Regions from separate parts of the Streptomyces sp. URMC 129 genome, predicted to be linked through region 3. Evidence: predicted binding sites of a transcription regulator. Region 3 holds the regulator's gene; each other region holds the start of a gene.

Region 1 (10,192 bases), on a different contig from region 3:
CGCGCTTAGCCACTTTTTTGCACCACGTGGCCGATACGTCAGCATCGGTAGACGCATATCCATCGAATGGGCGGTTTGCGGCTGCGATCATGGCTCATTTCATCTGCCGGTAACACCAACAGACCATCGTTTCAGGCGTCTCACTCAACCCCCACTGTGAAAGGGAGACACCGTGCGAAACATGCGCAGCTTCGGAGTCAAGGCCGCCGCCACCGTCGGGATCATCACCGGCATCGCCCTGCTGGGCTCGGCGGGCTCGGCCTCGGCCGCGGAGGTCGACCTCGGAGTCCAGCCGACCGTGGACGCCCTCCTGCACCTGCTGGCGACCCTGGGCATCACCCTCTGATCGCCTGACTCCCGCTCTTCGCACCACCGCACCACGAGAAAACGGCGAGGGCGGCACCCCCGGTGGGGGTGCCGCCCTCTTCACCTGTCCGGCGGTGCCGGGAAGGCGTGGCGCGGACTCAGAAGTCCATGCCGCCGCCCATGCCGCCGGCCGCGTCGCCCGCACCGGCGGCGGCCTTCTCCGGCTTGTCGGCGATGACGGCCTCGGTGGTCAGGAACAGAGCCGCGATGGAGGCCGCGTTCTGCAGCGCGGAGCGCGTGACCTTGGCCGGGTCGATGATGCCCGAGGCCAGCATGTCCACGTACTCACCGGTCGCGGCGTTCAGGCCGTGGCCCGGGGTCAGGTTGCGCACCTTCTCCACCACGACGCCGCCCTCGAGGCCGGCGTTCACGGCGATCTGCTTCAGCGGGGCCTCCAGCGCCAGCCTGACGGCCGCGGCACCCGTGGCCTCGTCGCCCTCCAGCTCCAGCTTCTCGAAGACGCTGGACGCCTGGAGCAGGGCCACGCCACCACCGGCGACGATGCCCTCCTCGACGGCGGCCTTGGCGTTGCGCACCGCGTCCTCGATGCGGTGCTTGCGCTCCTTCAGCTCCACCTCGGTGGCGGCACCGGCCTTGATGACGGCCACGCCGCCGGCCAGCTTCGCCAGGCGCTCCTGGAGCTTCTCGCGGTCGTAGTCCGAGTCGGAGGAGTCGATCTCGGCGCGGATCTGGTTGACCCGGCCCTGGACCGCCTCGCTGTCGCCGGCGCCGTCCACGATCGTGGTCTCGTCCTTGGTGATGACGACCTTGCGGGCGCGGCCGAGCAGGTCGAGCGTCGCGTTCTCCAGCTTGAGGCCGACCTCCTCGGAGATCACCTGGCCGCCGGTGAGGATCGCGATGTCGCCGAGCATGGCCTTGCGGCGGTCGCCGAAGCCCGGCGCCTTGACGGCGACGGACTTGAAGGTGCCGCGGATCTTGTTCACCACCAGGGTGGACAGGGCCTCGCCCTCGACGTCCTCGGCGATGATCAGCAGCGGCTTGCCGGACTGCATGACCTTCTCCAGCAGCGGCAGCAGGTCCTTCACCGCGCTGACCTTGGAGTTGACGATGAGGATGTACGGGTCCTCGAGCTCGGCCTCCATGCGCTCCATGTCGGTCGCGAAGTAGGCGGAGATGTAGCCCTTGTCGAAGCGCATGCCCTCGGTGAGCTCCAGCTCGAGACCGAAGGTCTGCGACTCCTCGACGGTGATGACGCCTTCCTTGCCGACCTTGTCCATGGCCTCGGCGATCAGCTCACCGATCTGGGTGTCGCCGGCCGAGATGGAGGCGGTCGAGGCGATCTGCTCCTTGGTCTCGACCTCCTTGGCCTGGTTCAGCAGGGCCTCGGAGACCTTCTCGACCGCGGCCTCGATGCCGCGCTTCAGCGCCATCGGGTTGGCGCCGGCGGCGACGTTGCGCAGACCCTCGCGGACCAGCGCCTGCGCCAGGACGGTCGCGGTGGTCGTGCCGTCACCGGCCACGTCGTCCGTCTTCTTGGCTACTTCCTTGACCAGCTCGGCGCCGATCTTCTCGTACGAGTCCTCGAGCTCGATCTCCTTGGCGATCGAGACACCGTCGTTGGTGATGGTGGGGGCGCCCCACTTCTTCTCCAGCACGACGTTCCGGCCCTTGGGGCCGAGCGTGACCTTGACGGCGTCGGCGAGCTGGTTCATCCCGCGCTCAAGGCCGCGCCGCGCCTCCTCGTTGAACGCGATGATCTTGGCCATGTGAAGTGGTCCTCCCAAACCGGGGGTGGATTGCTCCGGACCGCGCTGGCGCCCGCGACGGACGGTCCCCGGCCGGGCGGTTCCTTGCTCCGCCCGGCCCGTGGACCTCACCGAACCGGTCCTTGCTTGTCACTCTCACCTTCCGAGTGCTAAGCCCATGATTAGCACTCGGCCCCCGAGAGTGCAAGCAGGCAGGCGTGGGGGGCGGGGACATGGCCAGGGCCCGCACCCGAGTCTCGGGTGCGGGCCCTGGTGACGAGCCGCGGTACGGTCGGCGGTTCAGGCGGTCACTCGGACCATGTCGGCCTGTGGCCCCTTCTGTCCCTGCGAGATCTCGAACTCCACCCGCTGTCCCTCTTCCAGGGTGCGGTAGCCGTCCATCTGGATCGCGCTGTAGTGGACGAACACGTCCGCACCACCGTCGACCGCGATGAAGCCGTAGCCCTTCTCCGCGTTGAACCACTTGACGGTGCCCTGAGCCATTCCTAACTCCCCATTTTGCTGGCCCTTTCACGGGACCGCACTTCGCGGGCCCGGGTCAGACCTCTCAGACCCCACCCCCTGGCGGTTGGGGGGTGTGCGCCGGAACGCGTCGACCGCCGCTGAATGTATCTGGACGGACGCCCAGTGCAACAGGCCATTCGGGAGAGAATTCTTGGCCACCCAGAACGGGCAAAGACCGCAAATTAGCTGAAAGTTGAATGTTTTTTGCCTACCCAAAAGTGCTAACCCGACAATTGGTGCACCGATTTTCATCGCATTCTTAGTGCGAAGTGACGAGAATTCATATGCGGGTGGCACACGTACGGGATGAGACCAGGGCCACTCTAGCGCCACGTCGTGGCCGACCGCCCCGCGCGACCGGGGTCGCGGGGGCGGTCGTGGAGCCGCGGTGAAGGACGGGCCGTCAGCCGCCCGCGACGGCCGGGATGATCGAGACGCCTGCGCCGTCCGGGGTGGGCGTCTTCAGACCTTCCGTGAAGCGGACGTCGTCGTCGTTCACATAAACGTTGACGAATCGCCGCAGCTTGCCGTCCTCGTCGAGGACCCGGGCGGCGATGCCCGGGTGGGCGCGGTCGAGGTCGGCGAGCACGTCGCCGAGCGTCGCGCCCTCGGCGGCGACCTCCGCCTTACCGTCGGTGTACGTGCGCAGGATGGTCGGAATGCGGACGGTAACGCTCATGATGCGAGGCCAGCCTCTCGGAACGCGTCAAGATTCGGACGGATGATGGCGGAGGGACGAGCGGTGGAGTCCACCGCGTCCAGAGTCTTCAGGCCGTCGCCGGTGTTGAGGACGACCGTCGTCAGCGAGGGGTCGAGGGCACCGGACTCGATGAGCTTCCTGGTCACCCCGACCGTCACCCCGCCCGCGGTCTCCGCGAAGACACCCTCGGTGCGCGCCAGCAGGTGGATGGCGTCCACGATCTGCTCGTCCGTGACGTCCTCGACCGCGCCGCCCGTCCGCCGGGCGATGTCCAGCACGTACGGGCCGTCCGCCGGGTTCCCGATCGCCAGCGACTTGGCGATCGTGTCCGGCCGCACCGGCCGCACCACGTCGTGGCCGGCCTTGTACGCCTGCGAGACCGGCGAGCAGCCGGCCGCCTGGGCGCCGAAGATCTTGTACGGCTTCTCCTCCACCAGGCCGGTGGCGATCAGCTCCTTCAGCCCCTTGTCGATCTTGGTGAGCTGGGAGCCGGAGGCGATCGGCACCACCAGCTGGTCCGGCAGCCGCCAGCCGAGCTGCTCGCAGATCTCGTAGGCCAGGGTCTTGGAGCCCTCCGCGTAGTAGGGGCGGAGGTTGACGTTCACGAAGCCCCAGCCCTCGCCGGCCGGGTCCCCGATCAGCTCGCTGCAGAAGCGGTTCACGTCGTCGTACGTGCCCTGGATGCCGACCACGTCGCCGCCGTACACGGCCGCCATGACGACCTTGCCCTGCTCCAGGTCGTGCGGGATGAAGACGCACGAGCGCAGCCCCGCGCGGGCCGCCGCCGCGCCGACCGCGCCGGCCAGGTTGCCCGTGGAGGAGCAGGAGAGCGTGGTGAAGCCGAAGGCGCGGGCGGCCTCCACGGCGTTGGCCACCACGCGGTCCTTGAACGAGTGCGTGGGGTTGCCGGAGTCGTCCTTCACGTACAGGCCGCCGGTGACGCCCAGCTCGGCGGCGAGCCGGTCGGCCTTGACGAGCTTGGTCCAGCCCGGGTTCAGGTTGGGCTTGTCCGCCACGTCGGCGGGCACGGGCAGCAGCGGAGCGTAACGCCAGATGCTGGCCGGACCGGCCTCGATCCGGCGCCGCAGCGCCTCGGGGTCGCCGCTGGGAAGGTCGTACGCGATCTCCAGCGGCCCGAAACAGGACGCACAGGCGAAGATCGGGGCGAGTCCGAACCTCTCGCCGCATTCCCGGCAGGACAACGCCACGGCGGGGCCGAGGTCGATGGCGGGGGTGGCGGCGCGATCGGCGCCGGTCGCTGTGAGCACAGACATGTGCGGAGGCCCTTCTCCTCATCTTCCCCGCGGCGGCTCTCGCCGCAGGACGGATTTGGCACCTTCCCCACCGGGAGCCTCGAATCGTCACGAGACCGGCGGAAGGGTTGCCGGGGCTTCAACGGGCCGTTCCCTCTGCCCCTCTGGATGAGCGGTATGTGGTTGTATGCGCGGCTTCCCGATATGCGGAGGACACCTGCGCTGTTCGAGACTGTAACGGACGGCCCGCACAATGGCCCGGGCCGTCCGATCCGCGAGACAAGGAAAGGGACCGCGACATCACAGAAAGAAACCTGGTCCCGTCGGGTTCGGACTCCGCCAGGAAGGGGCAGATACGGCCATACGGAGTAAATATGGCCGAACGCGAACAGGAGCGACATTCGTGCTGGAAGAGGCAGAGGAGTGGCTGAGCCGCCGGTCCTGGGACGCCGCTGACCGCTCTATGCCGCAGCTGTTGAACGCGAAGCGGGCAGCAGGCGCGGCAGGCAGCATCAGCGTGGTCCTCCCCGCGCTGAACGAGGAGGCGACCGTCGGTGCCATCGTGGAAGCGCTCCGGCGTGACCTGATGGAGGACGTGCCACTGATCGACGAACTGATGGTGGTGGACTCCGGCTCCACCGACCGCACCTCCGAGGTGGCCGCCGCGGCGGGCGCCAAGGTCGTGCACCGCGACGAGATCCTGCCGCGGATGCCGACCGTCCCGGGCAAGGGCGAGGTGCTGTGGCGCTCGCTGCTGGCCACGAGCGGCGAGATCGTCTGTTTCGTCGACGCCGACCTGAAGGATTTCGACTCCAGATTCGTCTCCGGCATCCTCGGCCCGCTGCTCACGGAGCCGAGCGTGCAGCTCGTGAAGGCGATGTACGACCGGCCCCTGGGTGATCAGCCCTCCCAGGCCCGGCAGGGCGGCAGAGTCACCGAGCTGGTCGCCCGCCCCCTGCTCAACCTGCACTGGCCGCAGCTCGCGGGCGTGGTCCAGCCGCTCGGCGGTGAGTACGCGGCCCGCCGCTCGCTGCTGGAGCGGCTCCCGTTCCCCGTCGGGTACGGCGTGGAGCTCGGGCTGCTCATCGACACGCTCAACCTGGCGGGCCTGGACGCCCTCGCCCAGGTCGACGTGGGCGTGCGCAAGCACCGGCACCAGGACGGCCAGGCCCTGGGCCGGATGGCCGCCGCGATCATGCGCACCGCGCAGAGCCGGCTGCCGGGCTCGGTGATGCCCATCCGGCTCGGGCTCACCCAGTTCGAACGCACGGACGACGGCGGTTTCGCCCCGCTGACGCACCCGATCAACGCGGAGGAGCGGCCCCCGATGGCCACCATCCCCGAGTACGCCGCCCGCCAGGCCGCGTAGGACACCCGGGACTCCCCCGGCGACCGGCCACGCGCCCCCGGTTCCGCCCCCACAGGGGTGAAACCGGGGGCGTCTGTGACAGAACACACGTTTCCTGACAGGTGGGACTGGCTAGCCTCCGCCCGAGACACCCCCCTGGTGGACGGAGAGACCGACGATGAGCGTGCTGGTGGCCTCCAATCGCGGTCCGGTGAGCTACGCGGTGGCCGGGGACGGCTCGCTCACCGCCAAGCGCGGCGGCGGGGGCCTGGTCTCCGGGCTGAGCGCGCTGGACCGGGACGCGGGCACCTGGGTGTGCGCGGCGCTCGGGGACGGCGACCGCGAGGCCGCGCGCCGGGCCGGGGCCCGGCTGGATCCGGCCGACACGGGCGGCCAGGCGGTGCGGATGCTGGACATCCCGGCCGCCACGTTCCACGCGGCGTACAACGGCATCGCCAACTCCGTGCTGTGGTTCGTCCACCACCTGCTGTACCAGACGCCGCTGGAGCCCGTCTTCGACACCGGCTTCGAGGAGCAGTGGGCCGCGTACGAGGAGTACAACGCGGCCTTCGCCGACGCCCTGGCCGAGGAGGCCGCGCCGGGCTCGGCCGTGCTCGTGCAGGACTACCACCTGTCGCTGGTCCCCGGGCTGCTCCGCGCGCGCCGTCCCGACCTGCGGGTGGGGCACTTCTCGCACACCCCGTGGGCGCCGCCCGAGCTGTACCGGGTGCTGCCGGACGCGATCGCCCGCCAGGTGCTGCTGGGCATCCTGGGCGCCGACCGCGCCGCGTTCCTCACCGAGCGGTGGGCGCGGGCGTTCGCGGACTGCTGCGCGGCCGTGCTGGGCGCCGAGGTCGACGGGCTGTCCGTCACCCACGAGGGCCGCACGACGCGGCTGGGCGTGCACGGCCTGGGCGCGGACGCCGCCTTCCTGCGGGAGCGGGCGTTCCGCCCGGACGTGGACGAGCGGCTGGCGGCGCTGCGCGAGCAGGTCGGGGACCGCAGGACGATCGTCCGGGTGGACCGCACGGAGCTGTCGAAGAACATCGTGCGCGGCCTGTACGCCTACCGCCGGCTGCTGACCGACCGCCCCCAGTGGCGCGGCAAGGTGACGCACGTGGCGTTCGCGTACCCGTCGCGGCAGGACCTGGCCGTCTACCGCGACTACACCGCCGAGGTCACCCGAGTGGCGGAAGAGATCAACGCGGCGTTCGGCGCGGACGGCTGGACGCCGGTGGTGCTGCACGTCAAGGACGACTTCGCCCGCTCGCTGGCGGCCTACCGGATGGCCGACGTGGCGCTGGTGAACCCGATCAGGGACGGCATGAACCTGGTCGCCAAGGAGGTCCCGGTCCTCTCCGAGCAGGGCTGCGCCCTGGTCCTGTCCCGCGAGGCGGGCGCGGCGGCCGAGCTGGGCGAGGACGCCCTGCTGGTGAACCCCTACGACATCGCCGCCACCGCCGAGGCGCTCCACGAGGCCCTGTCGATGCCCGAGGACGAGCGGTCCCGGCGCGCGAAGCGGCTGTCCGCCGCCGCGACGGCCCTGCCGCCCCAGGCCTGGTTCCTGGACCAGCTCGCGGCCCTGCGGGAGGGCTGAGCCCGGTCGGCCGCCGGGCCGCCGGGCCGCCGGTGCCGCCGGGGTCAGCTCATGTGGTCGGCCAGGGTGGACAGCAGGGCGGCGACGCCCGCGGGGCCGGGGACGGTCAGGTCGGTCGCCGCGGTCAGCTCCGCGACCTCCGCGCTGCCGCTGCACACCCGCAGGCCCGGCACGCCGCTCCCGGCGAGCCCCGCGACCGCCTCGAAGGCGGCGAGGTCGCCGAGGTCGTCGCCCGCGTAGAGCACCGCCGCCGCGTTCGTGTCGCGGGCCAGGGCGGTCAGGGCCGCGCCCTTGTCCATGCCCGGCGGGCGCAGCTCCAGGACCAGGCGGCCGGGTTCCAGCGTCAGGCGGTGGCGGGCGGCCAGCGCCGCCATCGGGTCGCGCAGGGCCGCGAAGGCGTCCGCCGGGTCGGGGGCGCGGCGGGTGTGGACGGCGAGCGCGTTGCCCTTGTCCTCGACGAACGCGCCGGACTCCGCGACCAGCGCGGGCAGTTCCTCGCGGGCGGCGGCGACGCCCGCGTGCGGCGGCGGGGTCCGCAGCTCACCGGTGGCGGCGTCCCAGCGCTCCGCGCCGTACGCGCCGAGCACCACCAGACCGGCCAGCTCCGGGTGGTCCGCGAAGCCGCCGAGGCGCACGGCGACCCGGGCCGGGCGGCCGGTGACGATGGCGACGGCGGCCACCCGCCCGGCGAGCCGGGCCAGCGCGGGCACCGCGTCGGGGTGGGGCCGTGCCTGCTCGGGGTCGGCCACGATGGGGGCCAGCGTGCCGTCGAAGTCCAGGGCGATCAGCGCCCGGCCGGGCTGATCGAGAAGTGCCGCGAGGCCGGCGCGGCCGGCGTCCGTCGTGGGTACGGGGAGGCTGCCCATGTCCACGACCCTACCGACGCGCTCAGCCGCGCTCGCGGCGGGACTCCCTGAGGCGGCGCAGACGGTTGACGGTCACCGGGTCGTGGGCGAGGGCGCGCGGATCGTCCAGCAGCGCGTTGAGGAGCTGGTAGTAGCGGGTGGGCGAGATTCCGAGGCGCTCGCGGATGGCCCGCTCCTTCGCACCGGCGCCCGGCCACGCGGCGCGCGCCACGGCGAGGACGGCGCGGTCTCTTTCGGACAGTCCGTCCGCGCCGTCGCCGTCGTCGTGGTGCTCGCTGGTCATCCGGGCAGTTTAGGTGGTCGATTCCGGCCGTTTTCTACGCCTGCCGGTCGAGGGTGTCCGCGTCGCTCTGGATCCGGGCGAGGATGCCCTCGACGTCGCCGTCGGGCCGCACGGTCTCCCCGATGCCGTCGGAGATCAGGCGCGCGACCGTGGCCCACGACACCTTGCCGGCCGGGAGGAAGGTGGCGGCCGGCAGCTCGTCCAGGAACGGCCGCAGCCGCCGGTTCTCCGGCGAGTCGCTCTCCCCCATGGTCTGCGCGGCGGGCGTGGAGACGGGCAGCAGGCGATACCGCTCGGCGAAGGTGCTGACGTTGTGGTGCTCGGTGAACAGGTAGGTCAGGAACGTCGCGATGTGCTCCTGGTTCCCGCGCTGCCTGAAGCCGAGCAGCCAGGAGGCGTCGCCCATCACGGAGAGGCTGGCGCCGCGCCGGCCGGGCATCGCGGCCGTGCCGTAGCCGACGCCGCTCTCCTCGGCGAAGCCCGTCAGGAACGGGTCCCCGGTCAGCATCCCGACCCGCCCGGCGGCGAACGCCTGGTACAGGTCGTGGCGCGCGGTGTCGCCGGGGGCCGTCGGGCCGGTCAGGCCGCTGCCGACGAGGCGGTCGCGCAGCCAGGTGAACGTCCAGACGTTGGCGGGCGAGTCGATGGTGTAGCTGCCGGTGGGGTCGGTGAGCGAGCCGCCCCCGGCGAGCATCCACATCAGCGCCTCGCCGTTGGCGTCGTCGTGGCCGAGCGCGAGCCCGTACGGGTACTCGACGCCCGCGCGACGGAGCGCCTGGGCCGCGTCCAGCAGCTCCTCCAAGTCCCGCGGCGGGGTATCGGGGTCGAGACCGGCGTCCTCGAAGAGCGCCTTGTTCCAGAAGAAGGTCTGGAGGTACGCGACGAACGGCATCCCGTACTGGACGCGCCGCACCTCGCCCGCCGCGGCGATGGAGGAGGGGAAGTCGGACAGCACCGGGATGGTGAGCAGGTCGTTGGCGTCGTAGAGCTCGCCCGCACGGGCGAAGTCCGCGAACATGTAGAGCTGCGCGATGTCCGGGGCGTTGCCGTCGTCGATCATCCGGGCCACCTCCTCGTAGGTGGACCGGTACGGGATGGCCGAGACCTCCACCCGTATGTGCGGGTTGATCTCCCGGAAGTCGGCGGCCACGTCGTTCCAGAACTGTTCGACGCTGCCGCCGCCCACGAGGTCGGCGAACTCGGTGACCACGAGCTTCAGCACCACGTCCCCGTCCCCGGGGTCGCCGCCGCAGGCCGTCGCCGTCGCGGTCAGGCCGAGGACACCGGTCAGCCCGGCGGTGGCGCCCATGAATCGCCGACGTCGCACGTTCACTTCCCCTTCGCGTATTCCTTGGTCAACGGAGTCCCGCGGGACGCACGCGCCCCAGAGTTTGCCGCGCACTTCACCGTCACAGGGGGCAACGGTGATTGCGGTTTGGCAACACCGCTCGCACACATTCCGCCGGACCGGAACGGGATCGTCCCGGAGTGGACTAGACCTCTCCCCTCCGCGCGCGCGAGACTGACCCATGTGACGCCTCCCCTGGC
Region 2 (10,192 bases), on a different contig from region 3:
TGGCGCTCTGCGACGGGACGCCGCAGTTCACCGACCTGGACGTGGTGCGGGACGAGCAGCTCAACAAGGAGGCCGTCCGGCGCTTCTTCGACAGGGCCGTGAACCGCGGGGACGTGGACGCCGTGGACGAGCTGTGCACGGAGGACTACCGGGAGCACGACCCGGGCAGCTCCGTCGACCCGCTCGGGCTCGCGGAGTCCAAGGAGGACGCGGCCAAGTACATCCGGGCGTTCCGGCCGACGTTCATCATCGAGAGCCAGGTGGCCGAGGGCGACCTGGTGATCACCCGGTTCACCGCGACGGGCACCCACTCGGCCGAGTTCATGGGGCTGGCCCCGACCGGCCGCCCGGTGCGGATCTCCGGGCATGTCACCCACCGCTTCCGGAACGGCCGGATCGCGGAGGCCTGGTGGAACTGGGACCAGCTCGGCCTGCTGGCCCAGGTGGGCCTGGTGGAGCTGTAGCCGACGCCCCGGCGGGCAGGACGACCCCGCCGGGGCCACGGCCCGCGGTCAGTGCGCGTGGCCGTGACCGTGACCGGCCGACTCCGGCTCGTCCTCCTTCTTCTCCACCACCAGGGTCTCGGTGGTGAGCAGCAGGGAGGCGATGGAGGCGGCGTTCTGGAGCGCGGATCGGGTCACCTTCACCGGGTCGATGACGCCGTCCTTGACCAGGTCGCCGTAGACGCCGGTGGCCGCGTTGAAGCCCTGGCCCTTGTCCAGCTCGGCCACCTTGGAGGTGATCACGTAGCCCTCCAGGCCGGCGTTCTCCGCGATCCAGCGCAGCGGCTCGACGGCGGCGCGGCGGACGATCGCCACGCCGGTGGCCTCGTCGCCCGTCTTGCCGAGGTCGCCGTCCAGCACCTTGGCGGAGTGCACCAGGGAGGCGCCGCCGCCGGGGACGATGCCCTCCTCGACCGCCGCGCGGGTGGCGGAGATGGCGTCCTCCAGACGGTGCTTCTTCTCCTTCAGCTCGACCTCGGTGGCCGCGCCGACGCGGATCACGCAGACGCCGCCGGCGAGCTTGGCGAGGCGCTCCTGGAGCTTCTCGCGGTCCCAGTCCGAGTCCGTGGTCTCGATCTCGGCCTTGATCTGCGCGACGCGGCCCTCGATGTCCTCGGACCGGCCGGCGCCGTCGACGATCGTGGTGTCGTCCTTGGTGATGGTGACGCGGCGGGCGGTGCCCAGCACGTCGAGGCCCACCTGGTCGAGCTTGAGGCCGACCTCCTCGGAGATCACGGTGGCGCCGGTGAGCGCGGCCATGTCACCGAGCATCGCCTTGCGGCGGTCGCCGAAGCCGGGGGCCTTGACGGCCGCCGAGTGGAACGTGCCGCGGATCTTGTTGACCACGAGGGTGGACAGGGCCTCGCCCTCGACGTCCTCGGCGATGATCAGCAGCGGGCGGGAGCCGCCGGCCTGCATGATCTTCTCCAGCAGCGGGAGCAGGTCCTGGATGGAGGAGATCTTGCCCTGGTTGATCAGGATGTAGGGGTCGTCGAGGACGGCCTCCATGCGCTCCTGGTCGGTCACGAAGTAGTGCGACAGGTAGCCCTTGTCGAAGGCCATGCCCTCGGTGAAGTCGAGGTCGAGACCGAAGGTCTGGGACTCCTCGACGGTGATCACGCCGTCCTTGCCGACCTTGTCCATCGCCTCGGCGATCAGGGCGCCGACCTGCTTGTCCTGGGCGGACAGCGCGGCCACGGCGGCGATGTCCTCCTTGGAGTCGATCGGCCGGGCGCTGGCGCGCAGGTCCTCGGCGACGGCGGCGACCGCGGCGTCGATGCCGCGCTTGAGACCCGACGGGGACGCGCCGGCAGCCACGTTGCGCAGCCCCTCGCGGACGAGCGCCTGCGCCAGCACGGTGGCGGTGGTGGTGCCGTCACCGGCGACGTCGTTGGTCTTGGTCGCCACTTCCTTCACAAGCTGGGCGCCGAGGTTCTCGAACGGGTCCTCCGCCTCGACCTCGCGCGCGATGGTGACGCCGTCGTTGGTGATGGTGGGCGCGCCGAACTTCTTGTCGATGACGACGTTGCGGCCCTTGGGACCGATGGTGACCTTGACGGCGTCGGCGAGTCGGTTCACGCCGCGCTCGAGGGCGCGGCGGGCGTCCTCGTCGAATTTAAGGATCTTCGCCATGGGTGTGGGTGTCCCTCGTGTGTTCTTCGGTAAACGAACCGCGCCCCGGCCCCGGCTGTCTCTGGATGAGCGCGGGTCCCGGGGCGCGGATGTGAGCGTCGGTGCCGGAATTACTTCTCGATGATCGCGAGCACGTCGCGGGCCGAGAGCACGAGGTACTCCTCGTTGTTGTACTTCACCTCGGTGCCGCCGTACTTGCTGTAGAGAACGATGTCGCCGACCTTGACGTCGAGCGGCAGCCTGTTCCCGTCCTCGAAGCGGCCCGGGCCCACGGCCAGGACGGTGCCCTCCTGGGGCTTCTCCTTGGCCGTGTCCGGAATGACCAGGCCCGAGGCCGTGGTCTGCTCGGCGTCGAGCGGCTGGACCACAATGCGGTCCTCAAGCGGCTTGATGGCAACCTTGGAGCTGACGGTCGTCACGATCCGACCTCCCCCTTCGGAGATCTCACGGGGTTATCAATGGCTGGATGGCGACGTGGTGGACCCGTCGTCGCGGGTGCCGGATCCGCCTGTCGCGCGTTGGCACTCACGCGAGGAGAGTGCCAGGTCGAGACTAGGCGGCCGTTAGCACTCAGTCAACTAGAGTGCCAAGTGACCGGTGGCCGCGTCGCGCGGGCGCGGCCGTGCGCCGGGGCTACACGTAGTCCTCCAACCGCGCGATGGCGAAACCCTGTTCGGTCGCGGCGTTGACCACGCGCCGGATCATGTCCGCCATGTCGCCGTCCCACACGTCGTCGCCGCGGAAATGGGTGAGGATGATGTCTCCGGGGTGGAACTTCTGGTCCGCGCGCCCGTATTCGATGCGATCGGGGAACGCCTCCTCCGCCCACAGCGGGATCACCCGGATGCCGCAGGACTTGGCCGCGCGCAGCGTGTCGCGGTCGTAGGCGCCGTACGGGGGCCGGAAGAGCGTGGGCCGCTCGCCGATCTCCTTCTCCAGGACGTCCTGCTGGTGGCAGATCTCCTCGCGCTGCTCGGAGTAGCTGAGGGTGGGCATCTCGCGGTGGTTGACGGAGTGGTTGTGCATGCCGGCGCCGAGTTCGTAGGCCTCCCGGAAGTAGCCGTAGTCGTCGCGGGAGACGTAGTCGGTGAGGAAGCCGCTGTAGGGGACGTCGAGTTCGCGCATCATCTTCAGCAGCTCCGGGTCCTTCTCGGCGCCGTCGTCGATGGTGAGGAAGACGACCTTCTCGTCGGTGGGCACGCTGACGATGACCGGGGGCAGGCCGGAGCCGGTGATGTGGCCCGGCTCGCTGGTCAGTTCGGGCTTCTTCTCCGGGGGCGCGGGCGGGAGCAGCGGAGCCTTCCGCAGGCCCCACCGCTTGGCGGTGGCGACGCGGCGCGCCTCGGCGCGTTCCAGCTTCTTGGCGTACGTGCCCAGCGCGTCCGCGACGCTGCGCGCCTGGGCACGCTGCGATGCGCCGAGACCGAGCACGGCCTCGCCGGGCGGGGCGGCGTCGACCACGGACAGCAGGCCCTGCCCGCCGCCCCCGGAGCCCCCGGGCAGGAGCTCCGGCGGCACCCCGGCTCCCGAGCAGACGAGGGCGAGTATCGTCGCGCCGCCCAGCGCCCCGCACCGCCGGACCCTATGTCTCACCCGACAATCATTTAGTCCTACTTGTCCGATAATCCTCATGCTTCGGGATGCTGCCATCGCGCTGCCCGCACCCCCGGACGCCCTTCCGGACCGGCGGGGAGAATGACCCGTGTGGCCGTACGCACCTCCCACCCCGACGCCCCCGGCGCCCTCGACGCCTTCCTCGCCCTGCTGACCGAGCCGGGCCGGCGGCTGCTGGCCGGGCTCCGCGACCTCGACCCCGCCCGGGAGCTGGCCGTCGCCACCCGCCTGCGCCGCGAGCACCCGCCGGAGCTGGTCGCCGCCGCCATCGGCCAGGCGCGGCTGCGGCAGCGCGCCGCCGCGAAGTTCGGCCCCGACGCCGAGCGGATGTACTTCACGCCCGACGGGGTCGAACAGGCCACCCGCGCCCCGGTGGCCGCCTGGCGCGCCCGGCGCTTCGCCGCGCTCGGCGTCACCCGCGTCGCGGACCTGTGCTGCGGCATCGGCGGCGACGCCCTCGCGCTCGCCCGGGCCGGGCTCACCGTCCTGGCGGTGGACCGCTCCCCGCTCGCCTGCGCGGTCGCCGAGGCCAACGCGGCGGCGCTCGGCCTCGCCGACCGCGTCACCGTGCGCCGCGCGGCCGTGGAGGACACCGATGTCCGGGGCTGGGACGCGGTGTTCGCCGACCCGGCCCGGCGCGGCGCCGGCGGGGGCCGCCGGATCTTCGACCCCGAGGCGTACTCGCCGCCGCTGTCCTGGGCCGTGGAGCTGGCCTCCCGCGTCCCGTACGCGGCCCTGAAGGTCGCCCCGGGCGTGCCGCACGAGGCGGTGCCGGCGGGGGCCGAGGCGGAGTGGGTCTCGGACCGGGGGGACGTGAAGGAGGCGGTGCTGTGGTTCGGCACCGGCCAGGCCGCCCCCCGCCGCGCCACCCTGCTGCCCGGCGGCCACACCCTGACCGGCACCGGCCGCCGGGCCGCCGCGGGACCGCCCGGCCGCTACCTGTACGAGCCGGACGGCGCGGTCATCCGCGCGGGCCTCGTCGCGGACGTCGCGGACCAGGTCGGGGGCCGCCTGCTCGACCCGGCCATCGCGTACGTCACCGGCGACGAGCTGCGGCCGACGCCGTACGCCACGGCCTACGCGATCACGGACGTGCTGCCGTTCAACGTGAAGCGCCTGCGGGCCCTGCTGCGCGAGCGCGGCGTCGGCACCCTGACCATCAAGAAGCGCGGCTTCGCGGTCACCCCCGAAGAGCTCCGCGCCCGTCTGCGCCCCTCCGGCCCGAACGCGAGCACGCTCTTCGTGACCCGCGTCGGCCAGACCCCCACGGCCCTGATCGGCCACCCGGCAGCCTGACCCCGGCGACGGAACCGGCGCGGGGCCGCGGCGGAATCAGTCCGCGACCGGCGCGAAGCGCCAGCGGTGGACCTCCCGGTGGAGCAGCGCGGACGGCGGCTCCGGGAGTTCGGGCAGCTCGGCGGAGAACTCCGCGTCCCACCACGTGATCACCAGCACCCGGTCGTCCGGCGCCGTGAACGTCTCCCGGCGGACCGGCGCCGGGTCCAGCGGCACCGCCCGCGCCCACGCCAGCAGTTCGCCGCCCCGGCCGGCCGCCGCGCGGGCCTCCCACATCAGCGCCACCGCCATCAGGGGTGCGCCCCGGGCACGTGCGTCTCGGTCACCGGCAGCGAGGAGTCGGCCGGCAGGTCCAGCGCGGACGGGGTCCGGCCCCGGGCGACCATCTCCGCGCCGAGCGCCGCGACCATCGCGCCGTTGTCCGTGCACAGCCCGGGGCGCGGCACCCGCAGCCTGATCCCGGCCGCCGCGCACCGCTCCTCGGCCATCGCCCGCAGCCGCGAGTTCGCCGCCACGCCGCCGCCGATCATCAGGTGGTCCACGCCCTCGTCCCGGCAGGCCCGGATCGCCTTGCGCGTCAGCACGTCCGTCACCGCCTCCTGGAAGGACGCCGCGACATCGGCCACCGGCACCTCCTCCCCAGCGTTCCGCCGCGCCTCCACCCAGCGCGCCACCGCCGTCTTCAGGCCGGAGAACGAGAAGTCGTACGGCGCGTCCCGCGGCCCGGTCAGCCCGCGCGGGAACGCGATCGCCCCCGGGTCGCCCTCGCGCGCCAGCCGGTCCACGACCGGGCCGCCCGGGAAGCCGAGCCCCAGCACCCGCGCCACCTTGTCGAACGCCTCGCCCGCCGCGTCGTCGATCGTCGCGCCCAAGGGCCGCACGTCGGCCGTGATGTCCGGCGCCAGCAGCAGCGACGAGTGCCCGCCGGAGACCAGCAGGGCCATCGTCGGCTCCGGCAGCGGCCCGTGCTCCAGCTGGTCGACGCAGATGTGCGAGGCGAGGTGGTTGACGCCGTACAGCGGCCTGCCCAGCGCGTACGCGTACGCCTTGGCGGCCGAGACGCCGACGAGCAGCGCGCCCGCCAGCCCCGGGCCCGCCGTGACCGCCACCGCGTCCAGGTCCGTGGCGGCGACCCCGGCCTCCTTCAGCGCCCGCTCGATGGTGGGGACCATCGCCTCCAGGTGCGCCCGGCTGGCGATCTCCGGGACGACGCCGCCGTACCGGGCGTGGTCGTCCACGCTGGAGGCCACCGCGTCGGCGAGCAGCGTGTGCCCGCGCACCACGCCCACGCCGGTCTCGTCGCAGGAGGTCTCGATGCCGAGGACGAGGGGTTCGTCAGCCATGTTCCGCCGTTTCTTCTTCATCGGACTCCGGGGGCGCCAGCTCGCGCCGCATCACCAGGGCGTCGAAGTTGCCCGGCTGGTAGTAGCCGCGGCGGACGCCGATCCGCCGGAAGCCGAACCGCTCGTAGAGGCGCTGCGCCCGCACGTTGTCCACGCGGACCTCCAGCAGCACCTCCCGGCAGCCCAGCCGCCGCGCGTCGGCCAGCAGCTCCCCCAGCAGCCGCCCGCCGAGGCCCGTGCCCTGGTGAGCGCCGGTCACGCCGATCGTCATCACGTCGCCCGTCCCGCCCGCCACGGCGAGCCCGGCGTATCCGGCCAGCTTCCCGTCGGCGTCCTCGGCCACCAGGTAGCCGCGCGTGCGGTGCGGGCCGCCGGCGCCCGCCAGCTCCGACCAGTACATGCCCTCGGACCACGCGTCCAGCGGGAACAGCTCCGCCTCCAGCGCGAGCACCGGCTCGATGTCCCACCAGCGCATCGCGCGGAGCACGATCTCGCGCGTCATGCCCGGATGACCGCCTTGTACCCGGCGGGCACGCGCGCGTCCGGGCGGCGCAGGTACTCCGGCCTGGGCTCGGGCAGCGCCTCCCCCGCGGCCAGCCGCTCCGCCGCCAGCGCGGCGAGCGCCGCCGCCGAGGCGTGCTCCGGCAGATCGGCGCGCAGCCGGGGGAACGCCGCCGCGTACAGCCGCGCGCCCGCGCCCACGGCGGGCAGCCCGGCGACCCGGTCGGCGATCTCGTCCGGGCGGTCCACCGCCGGGCCCCCGGTCCGGGTCCGCGCGTCGGCGTAACGCGCCCAGTACACCTCCCTGCGGCGGGCGTCGGTCGCCACGACGAACGGCTCGTCCAGCCCGGCCGCCCACGCGATCGAGTCCAGGCTGCACAGGCCGTGCACCGGGATCGCGCGGGCCGCGCCCAGCGCCGCGGCCGTGGCCAGCCCGACCCGCAGCCCGGTGTACGGCCCCGGCCCGGTGCCCACGACCACCGCCGTCACCTCGTCGAGCGAACGGGACGCCGCGGCCAGCACCCGGTCCACAGCGGGCAGCAGCAGCTCCCCGTGCCGGCGGGCGTCGACCTCGTCCGAGGAGGCGAGAACCTCCGCGCCGTCGTGGACGGCGACGGTGACGGCCGGGGTGGCGGTGTCCATGGCGAGCAGCAGCACGCAGCAAGCCTACGGCTCCCCGGGGACCGCCCGGTCGCCTGGTAGCGTCGGCCGCCGGACCCCCGCCCGTGCACCGGCACGGCCCGCGAAAGGCGGCAGACCCGTGGCGCGCCCTACCCCAGCCTCCGGCTCCGGTGCCGTGGTCACCGGGCTGACCGTCGCCGCGCTCGGCGTCGTCGCCTTCCTCGCCCACCAGGCGTCCGCGGGCGACGCCCCACCCGCCACGGCGCCGCCCGCCGCGTCCCCGTCCCCGTCACCGTCCCCGGGACCGGGCGACGACGGAGGCGGCCCGGAGGCCGGGGACCGGCCCGCGGTACCGGCCGGCTCGGGCGAGGGCAAGCGCGTCGTCTACGCCCTCGGGCAGCAGCGGGTGTGGCTGGTCGACACCGGCGGGACCGGCTCCGGCGAGGTGGTGACCGACACCTACGAGGTGTTCCCCAGCCAGGTCGCCCCGCCGCCCGGCGCGTACGCCGTCAGCTCGCGCGCCGCGCAGGGCACCGGCTCGGACGGGGTGGCGATCGAGCACGCGGTCGTCTTCCACGTGGCCGCCGACGGCACGGTGTTCGGCTTCTCCGCCGCCCTCGACGGCGCCACCCCCGACGCCGGGGAGACCGCGCCCCGCACCGGCGGCATCCGGCAGACCCGCCGGGACGGCGACGCGATGTGGCTGTTCGCCAGGACCGGCGTGCCCGTCGTCGTCGTTCCCTAGGGCGCCTGGGCGGCGGTCCTAGGCGCCCAGCGACGCCAGGTCGACCCCGGCCCAGCGCGGCCCGACGCCGGTGGCCGTCACCTCGCGCGCGTCCTCGTCCGGGCCCTCGGCGCCCTCGGCCCGGTGGATCACCACGTGCAGCCGCTGCTCCGACAGCTCCTCCACCCGGCCCTCGCCCCACTCCACGACGACCACCGACTCCGGCAGCGCCACGTCGAGGTCCAGGTCCTCCATCTCCTCCAGGCCGCCTTCGAGCCGGTAGGCGTCCACGTGCACCAGCGGCGGGCCCCCGGCCAGCGGCGGGTGGACGCGGGCGATGACGAACGTCGGCGACGTCACCGCGCCCCGCACGCCCAGCCCCTCCCCGATGCCGCGGGTGAGCGTCGTCTTGCCCGCGCCCAGCTCGCCGGTGAGCAGCACCAGGTCGCCCGGCCGCAGCAGCGCGGCCAGCTTCCGGCCCACCTCCCGCATCCGCTCGGGTCCGGTGACGGTGAACGACGCCGAGGACACCGGCGCCTCAGAGAGCTGGCTCATGGGTCTGGATGCTACGCGCCAGCAGCCGGGCCAGCTGGTCGTTCACCTCGCGCGGCGCCTCCAGCGGCACCAGATGCCCGGCGCCGGGCAGCAGCACCAGCTCCGCCGCGGGGAGGGCGGCGGCGACGCGCTCGCTGTGCGCGGCGGGCGTGATCTCGTCCCGGTCCCCGGCCAGCACCAGCACGGGCGGCGCGGCGGCGGACCCGCCCGTTCCGTTGAACAGCTCCAGCGCCCGCCACTTCTCGTGCAGGCCGAACGCCGGGTAGAACTCGGCGACCACGTCCACCGGCACCGACTCGATGAGCCGCTCCGCGAAGCGCACCACGCCGGGGTCGACATCGCCGGGCGCGCCGAACGAGTACCGCCGCACCAGCCCCGCGTACAGGTCGCCGGCCGCCCGCCGGCCCAGGTCCACCAGGTCCGGTTGGGTGCCCAGGGCCCGCAGCACGCCCGGCAGCACCCGGCGCACCGCGCGGACGGCGGCGGCGGGAAAGCCGTAGGTGACCTCGGCCAGGTTCCCCGCCGAGGTGGACAGGAACGCGGCCCCGGCCACCCGCTCGGCCACGTACGCGGGGAACTGCTCGGCCAGCGCCATCATCGTCATCCCGCCCATCGAGTGCCCCACCAGCACCACGGGCCCCTCCGGCACGGCGGCGTCGAGGACGGCCTTCAGGTCGCGGCCGAGCTGCTCGATCGTCACCGGCCGCCGACCCGGCTCGCGCTGGGCGCGCCCGCGCTGGGACCGGCCGTGGCCGCGCTGGTCCCAGTAGACGGCGCGGGCGGCGCCGCGGAGGGCGGCGCGCTGGAAGTGCCACACGTCCTGGTTCAGGCAGTACCCGTGGCTGAAGACCACGGTCGGCGCCGGGGCCGGGGCCGGAACGTCCACGGGCTCGGGGACCGGGCCGCCGGCGCCGTCGTCGGCGGGCCGGGCGGCGGCCTCCGGCGCGTCGGGCTCGTCGATCTCGAAGTACAGGGCGGTGCCGTCGTCCGCGACGGCGGTGCCGGGCGTCCCGCGCAGCGAGCCGTACGGCCCCGAGGCGTCCAGCGCGAGCCGGGCCCGGCGGCGCACCGCGCGGCTGACGGTGAGGCGGTCGACCGCGACCGTGGTGGCCACGGCGCCCAGCGCCAGCCCGGCCACGCCCATCCGGCGCGGCCACGTCATGACGGGGACTCCGCGGACTGCTCCTCCCGCTCCCCGTGGTAGACGCGGGGAACGCGGGGCCCGACGCGGGTGACGATCTCGTAGCCGATGGTCCCGGCGGCGCGGGCCCAGTCCTCGGCCGTCGGCTCGCCCCGGTCGCCGGGGCCGAACAGCACGGCCTCGTCCCCGACCTCGGCCGTGTCGCCGCCGAGGTCCACGACGAACTGGTCCATCGCCACCCGCCCGGCCACCGTCCGCCACT
Region 3 (10,192 bases):
CCGGCAAGGCGCCGGATCGCAGCTCGTACGGTGGGGGCACCTCCCAGCCGCCAGGCCGGGGGAGCGTCGTGACCCGGCGAAGACCCGGAAGACAGGCCCTAGCCGGCTCCCGGCACCCGCCGGCTCGGCACCGGGACGCGCATGAGGTCCTCGGCGACGGTGAGTCCGCCCTCGAACCCGGCCTCCCTGGCCTCCCGCGCGAACGGCTCGGGATCCGGGTAGCGCTGCGAGAAGTGGGTCAGGACCAGGTGCCGCACCCCGCTCTCGGCGGCGGCGCGGGCCGCCTGCCCGGCGGTGAGGTGGCCGTACTCGTGGGCCAGCGCGGTGTCCGCGCGCAGGAAGGTGGACTCGATGACCAGCAGGTCGCATCCCTCGGCCAGCGCGTACACCCCGTCGCACAGCCGGGTGTCCATGACGAACGCGAAGCGCTGGCCCGGCCGTTCGGCGCTGACCGCCGCCAGGGGGACGCCGCGCAGGTGCCCCTCGCGCTGGAGCCGCCCCACGTCCGGGCCCGCGATGCCGTGCGCGGCGAGCCGGTCCGGCAGCATCCGGCGGCCGTCCGGCTCGGTCAGCCGGTAGCCGAAGGTCTCGACCGGGTGGGACAGCCGGTGAGCGGTCAGCGTGAACGCCGGGGACCGGTCGAGCACCCCCTCGCCGGTCACCGGCCGGGCCGTCACGCGCGCGGTGTCGCGGTAGGCCGTGGCGTGCCGCAGCCGGTCGAAGAACTCCTGGCCGCTCGCCGGATAGTGGGCGGGCACGGCGTGCGGCACCTGGTCGAGGCTGATGCGCTGGACCACCCCCGCCAGGCCGAGCGAGTGGTCGCCGTGGAAGTGCGTGACGCAGATCCGGGTGAGGTCGTGCGCGCTGATCCCGGCCAGCAGCATCTGCCGCTGGGTGCCCTCGCCGGGGTCGAAGAGGATCGCCTCGGTGTCCCAGCGCAGCACGTACCCGTTGTGGTTGCGGTGCCGGGTGGGCACCTGGCTGGCCGTGCCCAGCACGACCAGCTCACGCGCGGCCACGGGGGCGGCGCCTAGCCGGGCGGCCAGGCCAGGCCGCGCCCGGCCAGCACGTGGGCGTGCGCGTGGAAGACGGTCTGGCCCGCGCCGGCGCCGGTGTTGAACACCACGCGGTACCCGTGGCCGTCGACCTCCTCCTCGGCGGCCACCTCGCCCGCCTCCCGCAGCACGTCGGCGGCCACCGCGGGCTCGGCGGCTGCCAGGGAGGCGGCGTCCGGGTAGTGGACCCGGGGGATGACCAGGACGTGGCAGGGCGCCTGCGGGTTTATGTCCCGGAACGCGACGGTGGTCGCCGTCTCCCGGACGATCGTCGCCGGCACGTCGCCCGACACGATCTTGCAGAACAGGCAGTCGGCCTGCGGTTCTCCCGCGTCTCCCGCCATCGCCGGGGCCCTCCTCGAAAGGCGTCGTCGCACGCGTACCCCCCGGATGCTACCCGCTGCCCGCCGCCGCCCCGCCCCACGCCCGGCGCCCCGCGTGGCACGGCCTAGGATGCGCCGGGTGCGGGGAGAACGCGTGTGCGTGGCCGGGGCGTTGGGGGTCAGCGCGGCCGGTCCCGCCGTCTTCCGGGCCGCGTTCGGGATCGCCGTCGCCGTCAACGCGTGGCTGTATCTGCCGGATCTGGCGGACGCCTACTACACGGACGCCGCCTTCCACTTCGGCTATCCGCCGCTGACGTTCGTCCGGCCGCCGTCCGGGCCGTGGCTGCGCGCGGTGTACGGCGGGATGATCGTCACCGGGCTGCTGATCGCGGCCGGGCTCTGGTACCGGGCGGCGTGCGCGGTGTTCTGCGCGCTGACCACCTATGTGTTCCTGCTGGACTCGTCGTTCTACCAGAACCACGAGTACCTGCTGTCGCTGCTGTCCTTCCTGATGATCTTCCTTCCGCTGCACGCCCGTTGGTCGCTGGACGCGCTCCGGCGCCCGGCCGTGGCGTCGCCCACCGTGCCCGCGTGGGTGGTGTGGCTGCTGCGGTTCCAGATCGGCGTGCCGTACGTCTTCGGCGGCCTGGCCAAGCTCAACGGCGACTGGCTGCGCGGGGAGCCGCTGCGGGGCTGGCTCGCCGACCGCACCGACGTCCCCCTCGTGGGCCGGTTCTTCACGCGGGAGCCGGTCGTCCTGGGGATGGCGTACGGCTCGCTGGTCTTCGATCTGGCGGTCGTCGGCCTGCTGTCGCACCGCCGCACGCGCCCGTACGCGTTCGCCGCCGCCGTCTGCTTCCACCTGGCCAACGCCCGGCTGTGGGGCCTGTTCGTCTTTCCGTGGCTGATGATCGCGGCGACCACCGTCTTCTTCCCGCCCGACTGGCCCGCGCGCCTGCGGCACCGGCTGACCGGCCTCCCCCCCGGCGAGCACCGCGAGCACCGCGAGCCCGGCGGCCCCGGCGGCGCCCGCGCCCGCCCCGGCCCGGATGGCGCCCGCCCTGGCCCTGGCCCTCGCGGCCTGGGCGGCGGTCCAGGTGCTGCTGCCGCTGCGCCACCTCCTCATCCCCGGCCCGGCCAACTGGACGGAGGAGGGCCACCGTTACGCCTGGCACATGATGCTGCGCGGCAAGGAGGGCACCGCCGCCTTCGCCGTCGACGACGGCCGGCGCGCGTGGTGGGTCGACACCGCCGACTATCTGACGCCCGAGCAGGAGGCCCGCCTCGCGGGCAGCCCCGAGCGGATCGTGCTCTTCGCCCGCTTCCTCTCCCGGGAGTTCGGCGGCGCCCGGGTCACGGTGCGCGCCTGGGTGTCGCTCAACGGCCGCGACCCCGCGCTGCTGATCGACCCCGAGGCCGATCTGTCCCGGGTCTCCCTGCCGTGGTGGGGTCACGCGGACTGGATCCTGCCGCTGAGGGAGCCCCTGGAGGAGCCGCTGAACGCGCCGCGGCCCGGTCGCTGATCATTACCACTGGGAAAAGATTCCGCCAAGGACCTGCGGATTCCGCGATGTTTTCGCGAAACTGGAGCCCAGCGCGGCGTCACAGTCGATGCCGCGGCCCAGGAGGATACGAAGCCGATGCACGCGGGCCACGTCATCCGCAGGCTCCGCTTCACCGTCGCCGTCGATCCCGGCAGCGGTGAGGTCTCCGCGCGCCACATCCCGGTCGGGCCGCCCGCCCCGGCCGGCCTGTCGACCGTGCTGGCACCGCTGGTGGCCGCCTCGGCTCCGGCCCCCGGTGACTCCCTGAGCTACGCGCGGCTGCCCGGCGACGGCGGCGCGGTGCTGTGCCACACCCCCGCCAAGGGCGGCGAGGCCGACGTGCTGTTCCTGCCGAACGGCGCCGCCGTCGACCTGCCCGCGATGTGGCCCATCGACCTGTGGCGCTCCCCCACCTGGCGCCCCGCCCGGCCCGCCGACACCGTGCCGCGCCCGGCCATGGAGATCACCGACGGCCGCCTGGCGGACTTCGCGCGGGCCCGGCAGGCCCGCATGATCGCCTTCCTCAGCGACGTCCGCCGCCTGTTCACCGGCCCGGCGCCCGGACCGCCGATCGTCGTGGCCGAGGAGGAGCAGTCCGCCGTCGCGCTGTGGGTCGCGCTCGCCTGCCGCTTCCTGCACCGCTTTGTGGACGAGGCACACGCCAGGTCCCTGACGTTCACCACGCGCGCCCGGCGCCCGTACGAGGCGCGGCAGCAGATCGTCGGCGTCGGCCCGGACAGCGAGTTCGACCGCAAGGACCACGAGACGCTGCGGCGCTTCCGGGTGCACGACGGCCTCGGCGGCGACGGCAGCCCGGCCGAGCCGGACCCCTGGGTGGCGAAGGCGGCCCGCGTCTGGCTGCGGGAGCTGCCCGGACGCTCGGGCCCGCTGCCGCAGAGCCCGCCGCCCAGCACACCGGAGCGGCTCCGCCTGGCGGCGGAGCGGCTGCGCGGACGCCCGCACCAGCTCCACGGCACCGGCCTGTACCGGGTGCTGGCGGCCCGGCTGCCGGAGGGCAGGCCGACCGACCCGGACACCCTGCTCCTGATGTACGAGCTGGTCTGGGGCACGGCGGGCCCCGACCTGAAGGGCGCGCTGGAGATCGCCCGCACCTGCCCGCCCGACCTGGTCGTGGCCGCCCGCCTGCACCTGTGGCTGACGTCCTGGCTCAGCCGCCCCGGCGAGATCACGGACGACCGCTGCGCGCTGGCCCGCGAGCTGCTGCGGCACGAACACGCGTACCGGCTGGACGCCACCAAGCGCGCGGTGGCCGAACTCCTGGTCCGGGGCCAGGACATCACGAGCGGCGGCGCGACCGCCGACGCGGCCGAGCGCCTGATCCGGGCCCGCCTGAACCGCCACGACACCCCCCTCACGACGGAGCTGCTCGCCTGGGCCCGCCGCCGGCTCCGCCGCTACGAGGAGGGCGCCCGCCTCTGATCAGGGGGCCGGCGGGACGAGGCCGTCGAGGACGCGGTCCAGGCCCCAGCGGAACTGCTCGGTGGTGATGAAACGGGCCATGACGTCCGCGCCGGCGGCCGTGCGCGGGTAGGTCTCCGCGGGGACGGCGTCGAAGGCCGCGCGGCGGGCCGCGACGCGTTCGGCCTCGGGCGGGGCGGGGCGGGCCGGCCGGGGTCGAGTTCGGCGGCCTCCAGGGCGATCGCGCCGAGGACGTAGACGATCAGCAGGTAGGAGGCGCGGGCGGCATCGCGTTCACCGAGGCCGGCCTCGGCGAGGAGGCCGAGCAGCGCCTCGCCGAGGGCGAGCGCGCGGGGCCCGTCCATGGGGGCACCGAGGAGCACGGCGGTGGCGCCGGGGTGGGCCGGCAGGCGGGAGCGCAGCCGCAGGGCGAGGTCGTGCAGGCGCTGCCGCTCCCTCGTCGGACGGCCGTCGGACGCGCTGGCACTGGCCTCCGTGCCGCCGATCCTCGCCGGACTCCTGGTCCCCCTCGGCGCCCCCGGCGCCGACCAGGCCAACTTCGCCGGATACGTGCTCTGGAGCCTGTGGCTGATCACCCTGGGCATCGGCCTCCTGCGCGGCCACCCGGCCACGGCCCCGGCCACGGCCCCGGCGCGGACCCCGGCGCGGACGGGAACGAGCTAGTCCCAGCGGCCCGTCCGGCCCAGCAGCAGGGCTGCGGCGGCCGTGCCCGCCGTGGAGGTGCGGAGGACCGTCGGGCCCAGGCGGTACGGCCCGGCGCCGGCCGCGGCGAACGCCGCCAGCTCCTCCGGTGCGACGCCGCCCTCGGGGCCGACCACCAGGACGATCTCGCCGTCCGCCGGGAGCGGGGCCGTGGCCAGCGGCTCCGTGCCCGACTCGTGCAGCACCGCCGCGAACGCCGCCCCGGCCAGGACGTCGGCCACCTGCCGCGTCGACATCAGGTCCGTGACCCGCGGGACCCGCAGGCGGCGGGACTGCTTGGCCGCCTCCCGGGCCGTGGCCCGCCACTTCGCCAGGGCCTTCCCGCCGCGCTCGCCCCGCCACTGCGTGACGCAGCGGGCCGCAGCCCACGGCACGACGGCGTCCACCCCGGTCTCCGTCATGGTCTCCACGGCCAGCTCGCCCCGGTCGCCCTTGGGCAGCGCCTGCACGACCGTCAGCGCGGGCCTCGGCGGCGGGTCGTGCCGCACCTCGGCCACCGTCACCAGGAGCCGGTCCTTGCCCTCGACCGCCGCGACCGTGCCGGACACGCCGCCGCCCTCGCCGTCGGTGAGGACGACCGCCTCACCGACCCGCAACCGGCGGACCGACACCGCGTGCCGCCCTTCGGGACCGTCGAGCGCGACCGTCCCCCCGGGGACGGCCGTGCCGACCCCGGCCCCGGCCAGGAAAACGGGGGCCGTGCTCACCGGCCGTTGAACGCGTCCTTCAGACGCGAGAACAGCCCCTGCTGCCCCGGCTGGAACTGGCCCAACGGCCGCTCCTCACCGCGCAGCTTGGCCAGGCGGCGCAGCAGCTCCTCCTGCTCCGGGTCCAGCTTGGCGGGCGTCTGCACCTCCACGTGCACCACCAGATCGCCCCGCCCGGTGCTGCGCAGGTGCGAGACGCCGCGGCCGTGCAGCGGGATCGACTGGCCGGACTGCGTGCCGGGCCGGATGTCGACCTCCTCCATGCCGTCCAGCGTCTCCAGCGGCACCTTGGTGCCCAGCGCGGCGGCCGTCATGGGGATGGTGACCGTGCAGTGCAGGTCGTCGCCGCGGCGCTGGAAGACGGGGTGCGGCTTCTCGCGGATCTCCACGTACAGGTCACCGGCCGGGCCGCCACCGGGGCCGACCTCGCCCTCGCCCGCGAGCTGGATGCGGGTCCCGTTGTCCACACCGGCCGGGATCTTCACCGTCAGCGTGCGCCGCGAACGGACCCGGCCGTCGCCCGCGCACTCGGGGCACGGCGTCGGCACGACCGTGCCGAAGCCCTGGCACTGCGGGCACGGCCGCGACGTCATGACCTGACCCAGGAACGAGCGCGTGACCTGGGAGATCTCGCCGCGCCCCCGGCACATGTCGCACGTCTGGGCCGAGGTGCCGGGCGCCGCGCCCTCGCCGTTGCAGGTGCCGCAGACGGTGGCCGTGTCGACCTGGATCTCCTTGGTCGTGCCGAACGCCGCCTCGTTGAGGTCGATCTCCAGGCGGATCATGGCGTCCTGGCCGCGCCGCGTACGGGACTTCGGCCCGCGCTGCGAGGCGGTGCCGAAGAAGGCGTCCATGATGTCCGAGAAGTTCCCGAAGCCGCCGCCGAAGCCCGCCCCGGGACCGGCCGACGCGCCGCTGCCCAGCGGATCGCCGCCCAGGTCGTACATCTGTTTCTTCTGCGGATCGGAGAGCACCTCGTACGCGGTGTTGATCTCCTTGAACCGCTCCTGGGTCTTCGGGTCCGGATTCACGTCCGGGTGCAGCTCGCGCGCAAGCCTGCGGAACGCCTTCTTGATCTCTTCCTGGGAGGCGTCCCGCTGCACACCGAGAATCGCGTAGTAGTCGCCCGCCACCTAGTTCTCCGCGAGGATCTGTCCGACGTAACGTGCCACTGCGCGCACCGCTCCCATCGTTCCGGGGTAGTCCATGCGGGTCGGTCCGACCACGCCGAGCTTCGCGACCGCCTCGTCTCCTGAACCGTAACCGACCGAGACGACCGATGTGGACGTCAGGCCCTCGTGAGCGTTCTCATGCCCGATACGGACCGTCATACCCGAGTCCTTCGCCTCCCCGAGCAGCTTCAGGAGCACGACCTGCTCCTCCAGCGCTTCCAGCACCGGCCGGATCGTCAACGGGAAATCCTGGGCGAAGCGGGTCAGGTTGGCCGTGCCGCCGATCATCAGCCGCTCCTCGGTCTCCTCCACCAGAGTCTCCAGCAAGGTGGACAGCACCGTCGAGACCGTCCCCCGCTCGTCGACGTCGAACGAATCCGGCAGATCCGCGACCAGACGCGGCACCTCGGGGAACCGCTCGCCCGCGATCCGGCTGTTCAGCCGGGCCCGCAGATCGGCCAGCGAGGTCTCGCCGAAGGGCGCGGGGCAGTCGATCATGCGCTGCTCGACCCGCCCGGTGTCCGTGATCAGCACCAGCATCAGCCGGGCCGGGGCCAGCGACAGCAGCTCGACGTGGCGCACGGTCGAGCGGCTGAGCGACGGGTACTGCACGACGGCCACCTGCCGCGTGAGCTGGGCCAGCAGCCGGACCGTGCGGCCCACCACGTCGTCGAGGTCGACGGCGCCCTCCAGGAAGTTCTGGATGGCGCGGCGCTCGGGGGCGGTCAGCGGCTTGACGTCGGCCAGCTTGTCGACGAACAGCCGGTAGCCCTTGTCCGTGGGCACCCGGCCCGCGCTGGTGTGGGGCTGGGCGATGTACCCCTCCTCCTCCAGCGCCGCCATGTCGTTGCGCACGGTGGCCGGGGAGACCTGCAGATTGTGCCGCTCGGTCAGGGCCTTGGAGCCGACGGGCTCCTCCGTGCCCACATAGTCCTGGACGATGGCTCGCAACACCTCGAGCCTGCGCTCACTGAGCATGCCGCACACCTCCCGTCCGGCCGTTCGACTGCCGCCCTGGCACTCCACCGCTCCGAGTGCCAACCCTGCTCCAGTGTACGGCCGGGTAGCACGGCCAGGGAACGAGCAGTCCTGCATCAACGTTCTCCCGAGACGTTAACGTCGCAGCATGGAGACCAGTTGGGAAGAGGTCGCGTCCGGCGTCCTCCGGATCCGGCTGCCGGGCTGGGACGAGACGGTGGGCGCGGTGGCGGGGGCGGACGGGGTGCTGCTGATCGACGCCGGGCCGTCCCGGACCGCCGCCGAGCGGCTCGCCGCGCGGCTCCGCGCCCTGCTCGGGGCCCCGGTCACGCGGGTGGCGATCACGCATCCGCACTTCGACCACATCCTCGGCCTGGCGGCCTTCCCGGGGGCCGAGGCGTACGGGGCCGCCGGGCTCGGCGCGCACCTGGCGGACGGCGGGCGCGCGGCGCTGGCGGCGGACGCGGTCCGGCACGGCGCCGACCGGGCGGCGGCGGAGACCGACGCGACCGCCCTCGCGCGGGCCTGGCACGAGGTGGACGGGCAGCTCGCCGTCGACCTGGGCGGCGGGCGGCGGGCCGTGCTGACGGACCTGGGCGCCGCGCACTCCCCGCACGACCTGGCGGTGCTGGTGCGCGGCGGCGACGGCACGCCGCCCGTGGTGTTCTGCGGCGACCTGGTCGAGGAGTCCGGGGAGCCGCAGGCCGGTCCCGACGCCGACCCGGCGCGCTGGCCGGCCGCGCTGGACCGGCTGCTCGCGCTCGGCGGGCAGGACGCCCGGTACGTGCCGGGGCACGGCGCGGTGGTGGACGCGGCCTTCGTGCTGGCCCAACGGGAGACGCTCGCCCGCCGGTTCGGCGGCGCGCCGTGATCGAATGAGGGCATGCGCAGCAGACAGTACGGACCTGATCTGACGCCGCCGTGGAAGCGGCCGAAGCCCGTGCCCGAGGTGCCCGCCGACCCGGGCCTGGTCGTGGAGGAGGCCGCCACCGGCTTCTGCGGCGCGGTCATCCGCTGCGAGAAGACGGCGCAGGGGCCGACCGTGACGCTGGAGGACCGGTTCGGCGCGCACCGGGTCTTCCCGATGGAGCCGCGCGGCTTCCTGCTGGAGGGCCGGGTCGTCACCCTGGTCAGGCCCGCCGCCGGCGCCGCCACCCGGGCGCCGTCCGCCCCGGCCCGCACCGCGTCCGGCTCGCTCGCCGTCCCCGTCGCCCGCGCCCGGGTCGCACGCGCCGGGCGCATCTACGTGGAGGGCCGCCACGACGCGGAGCTGGTCGAGAAGGTGTGGGGCGACGACCTGCGCGTGGAGGGCGTCGTCGTGGAGTACCTGGCGGGCGTCGACGACCTGTCGGCGGTCGTCCGCGACTTCGGCCCCTCGGCGGCGGCCCGGCTCGGCGTGCTGGTGGACCACCTGGTGCCGGGCTCGAAGGAGTCGAGGATCGCGGCGGAGATCACGGACCCGCACGTGCTGGTCGTCGGCCACCCGTTCATCGACATCTGGGCGGCCGTGAAACCGGCCTCCGTCGGGATCGCCCGGTGGCCGGACGTACCGCGCGGCCAGGACTGGAAGACGGGCGTGTGCCGGGCCCTGGGCTGGCCGGAGAACACGGGCGCGGCCTGGCAGCGGATCCTGGGCGCGGTCCGGGACTACCGGGACCTGGAGCCGGGCCTGCTGGGCCCGGTCGAGCACCTGATCGACCACGTCACGGTCGGCGGCCCGACCGGCCCGGGTCCGTACACCTAGGACCGCTGTCCCCCGGATGTTCCCGGGCCACGGCGGCCCCTCCCGGACACCGGGTCCGTGGGGAGGACGCCGGGCGGTGACCCCACCGTACGGGCTGCGACCCGGTGCCGTGCCGCGGCGCATGGGTCACCTCCCAGGCCCCGAGGGACCTGGGGGAGCCGGACGACGCGGCCTGCTCCTCCCCCGGCCCGGCGCCCGGGAGGGGCCCCGCCATCCCGGGAGACAGGCCCTGGAGCGTGTCGCGGAACCGCCGGACGGCCGTCGATCCCCTGTCGGTACGCCTTCGGAAGGGGCTCGACGGCGCCTTCGATCACGGCCGGAACGGTGCCCCTCCCGGCTTCCGCAACGCAGCGCTCGGCGAGAACGGGCAGGCGATCGGCGTCCTCGGGCGCGAGCAGGAACGCCGCCTCCCGGCCGAGCACCTCGTCGGCCGCGTATCCGAGCAGGTCCCCGGCCTCGCGGGTCCAGCTCACGATGGCGCCGCGGGCGTCGAGCAGCAGGGCCGCGCCGTCCACCACGTCGGCACG

What was found. Region 3 encodes HrcA, which represses chaperone genes, less so after heat shock. Its sites were predicted from a motif close to TTNGCACTCNGNNNNNCNGAGTGCNAA; they were not measured.
Region 1: the regulator HrcA is predicted to act here: its motif matches at 2,255-2,281, upstream of groL (chaperonin GroEL).
Region 2: the regulator HrcA is predicted to act here: its motif matches at 2,699-2,725, upstream of groES (co-chaperone GroES).

What each region holds. Positions count from the first base shown of each region.
Region 1 covers NZ_JBPQTQ010000099.1:14,226-24,417, forward strand. The annotation lists gene murQ (N-acetylmuramic acid 6-phosphate etherase) at 1-9, shown strand, start outside; gene ACSNOC_RS19845 (hypothetical protein) at 182-346, shown strand; gene groL (chaperonin GroEL) at 465-2,093, opposite strand; gene ACSNOC_RS19855 (cold-shock protein) at 2,373-2,576, opposite strand; gene ACSNOC_RS19860 (ubiquitin-like small modifier protein 1) at 3,001-3,276, opposite strand; gene thrC (threonine synthase) at 3,273-4,571, opposite strand; SAM riboswitch class I at 4,587-4,725, opposite strand; gene ACSNOC_RS19870 (glucosyl-3-phosphoglycerate synthase) at 4,954-5,919, shown strand; gene ACSNOC_RS19875 (alpha,alpha-trehalose-phosphate synthase (UDP-forming)) at 6,077-7,495, shown strand; gene otsB (trehalose-phosphatase) at 7,540-8,361, opposite strand; gene ACSNOC_RS19885 (DUF3263 domain-containing protein) at 8,384-8,644, opposite strand; gene ACSNOC_RS19890 (ABC transporter substrate-binding protein) at 8,679-9,971, opposite strand.
Region 2 covers NZ_JBPQTQ010000002.1:50,540-60,731, reverse strand. The annotation lists gene ACSNOC_RS00995 (ester cyclase) at 1-464, shown strand, start outside; gene groL (chaperonin GroEL) at 513-2,135, opposite strand; gene groES (co-chaperone GroES) at 2,246-2,554, opposite strand; gene ACSNOC_RS00980 (polysaccharide deacetylase family protein) at 2,769-3,728, opposite strand; gene ACSNOC_RS00975 (class I SAM-dependent methyltransferase) at 3,831-5,045, shown strand; gene ACSNOC_RS00970 (hypothetical protein) at 5,082-5,336, opposite strand; gene tsaD (tRNA (adenosine(37)-N6)-threonylcarbamoyltransferase complex transferase subunit TsaD) at 5,336-6,388, opposite strand; gene rimI (ribosomal protein S18-alanine N-acetyltransferase) at 6,381-6,890, opposite strand; gene tsaB (tRNA (adenosine(37)-N6)-threonylcarbamoyltransferase complex dimerization subunit type 1 TsaB) at 6,887-7,546, opposite strand; gene ACSNOC_RS00950 (hypothetical protein) at 7,650-8,255, shown strand; gene tsaE (tRNA (adenosine(37)-N6)-threonylcarbamoyltransferase complex ATPase subunit type 1 TsaE) at 8,274-8,789, opposite strand; gene ACSNOC_RS00940 (alpha/beta fold hydrolase) at 8,773-9,951, opposite strand; gene alr (alanine racemase) at 9,948-10,192, opposite strand, start outside.
Region 3 covers NZ_JBPQTQ010000135.1:790-10,981, reverse strand. The annotation lists gene ACSNOC_RS23345 (ribonuclease Z) at 99-1,019, opposite strand; gene ACSNOC_RS23340 (HIT domain-containing protein) at 1,031-1,399, opposite strand; partial or broken gene ACSNOC_RS23335 (HTTM domain-containing protein) at 1,284-2,264, shown strand; gene ACSNOC_RS23330 (hypothetical protein) at 2,428-2,901, shown strand; gene ACSNOC_RS23325 (GTPase-associated protein 1-related protein) at 3,019-4,362, shown strand; gene ACSNOC_RS23320 (TetR/AcrR family transcriptional regulator C-terminal domain-containing protein) at 4,338-4,751, opposite strand; gene ACSNOC_RS23315 (hypothetical protein) at 4,729-5,025, shown strand; gene ACSNOC_RS23310 (16S rRNA (uracil(1498)-N(3))-methyltransferase) at 5,022-5,771, opposite strand; gene dnaJ (molecular chaperone DnaJ) at 5,768-6,904, opposite strand; gene hrcA (heat-inducible transcriptional repressor HrcA) at 6,905-7,921, opposite strand; gene ACSNOC_RS23295 (MBL fold metallo-hydrolase) at 8,070-8,792, shown strand; gene ACSNOC_RS23290 (DUF3097 domain-containing protein) at 8,805-9,665, shown strand; gene ACSNOC_RS23285 (hypothetical protein) at 9,662-10,138, opposite strand.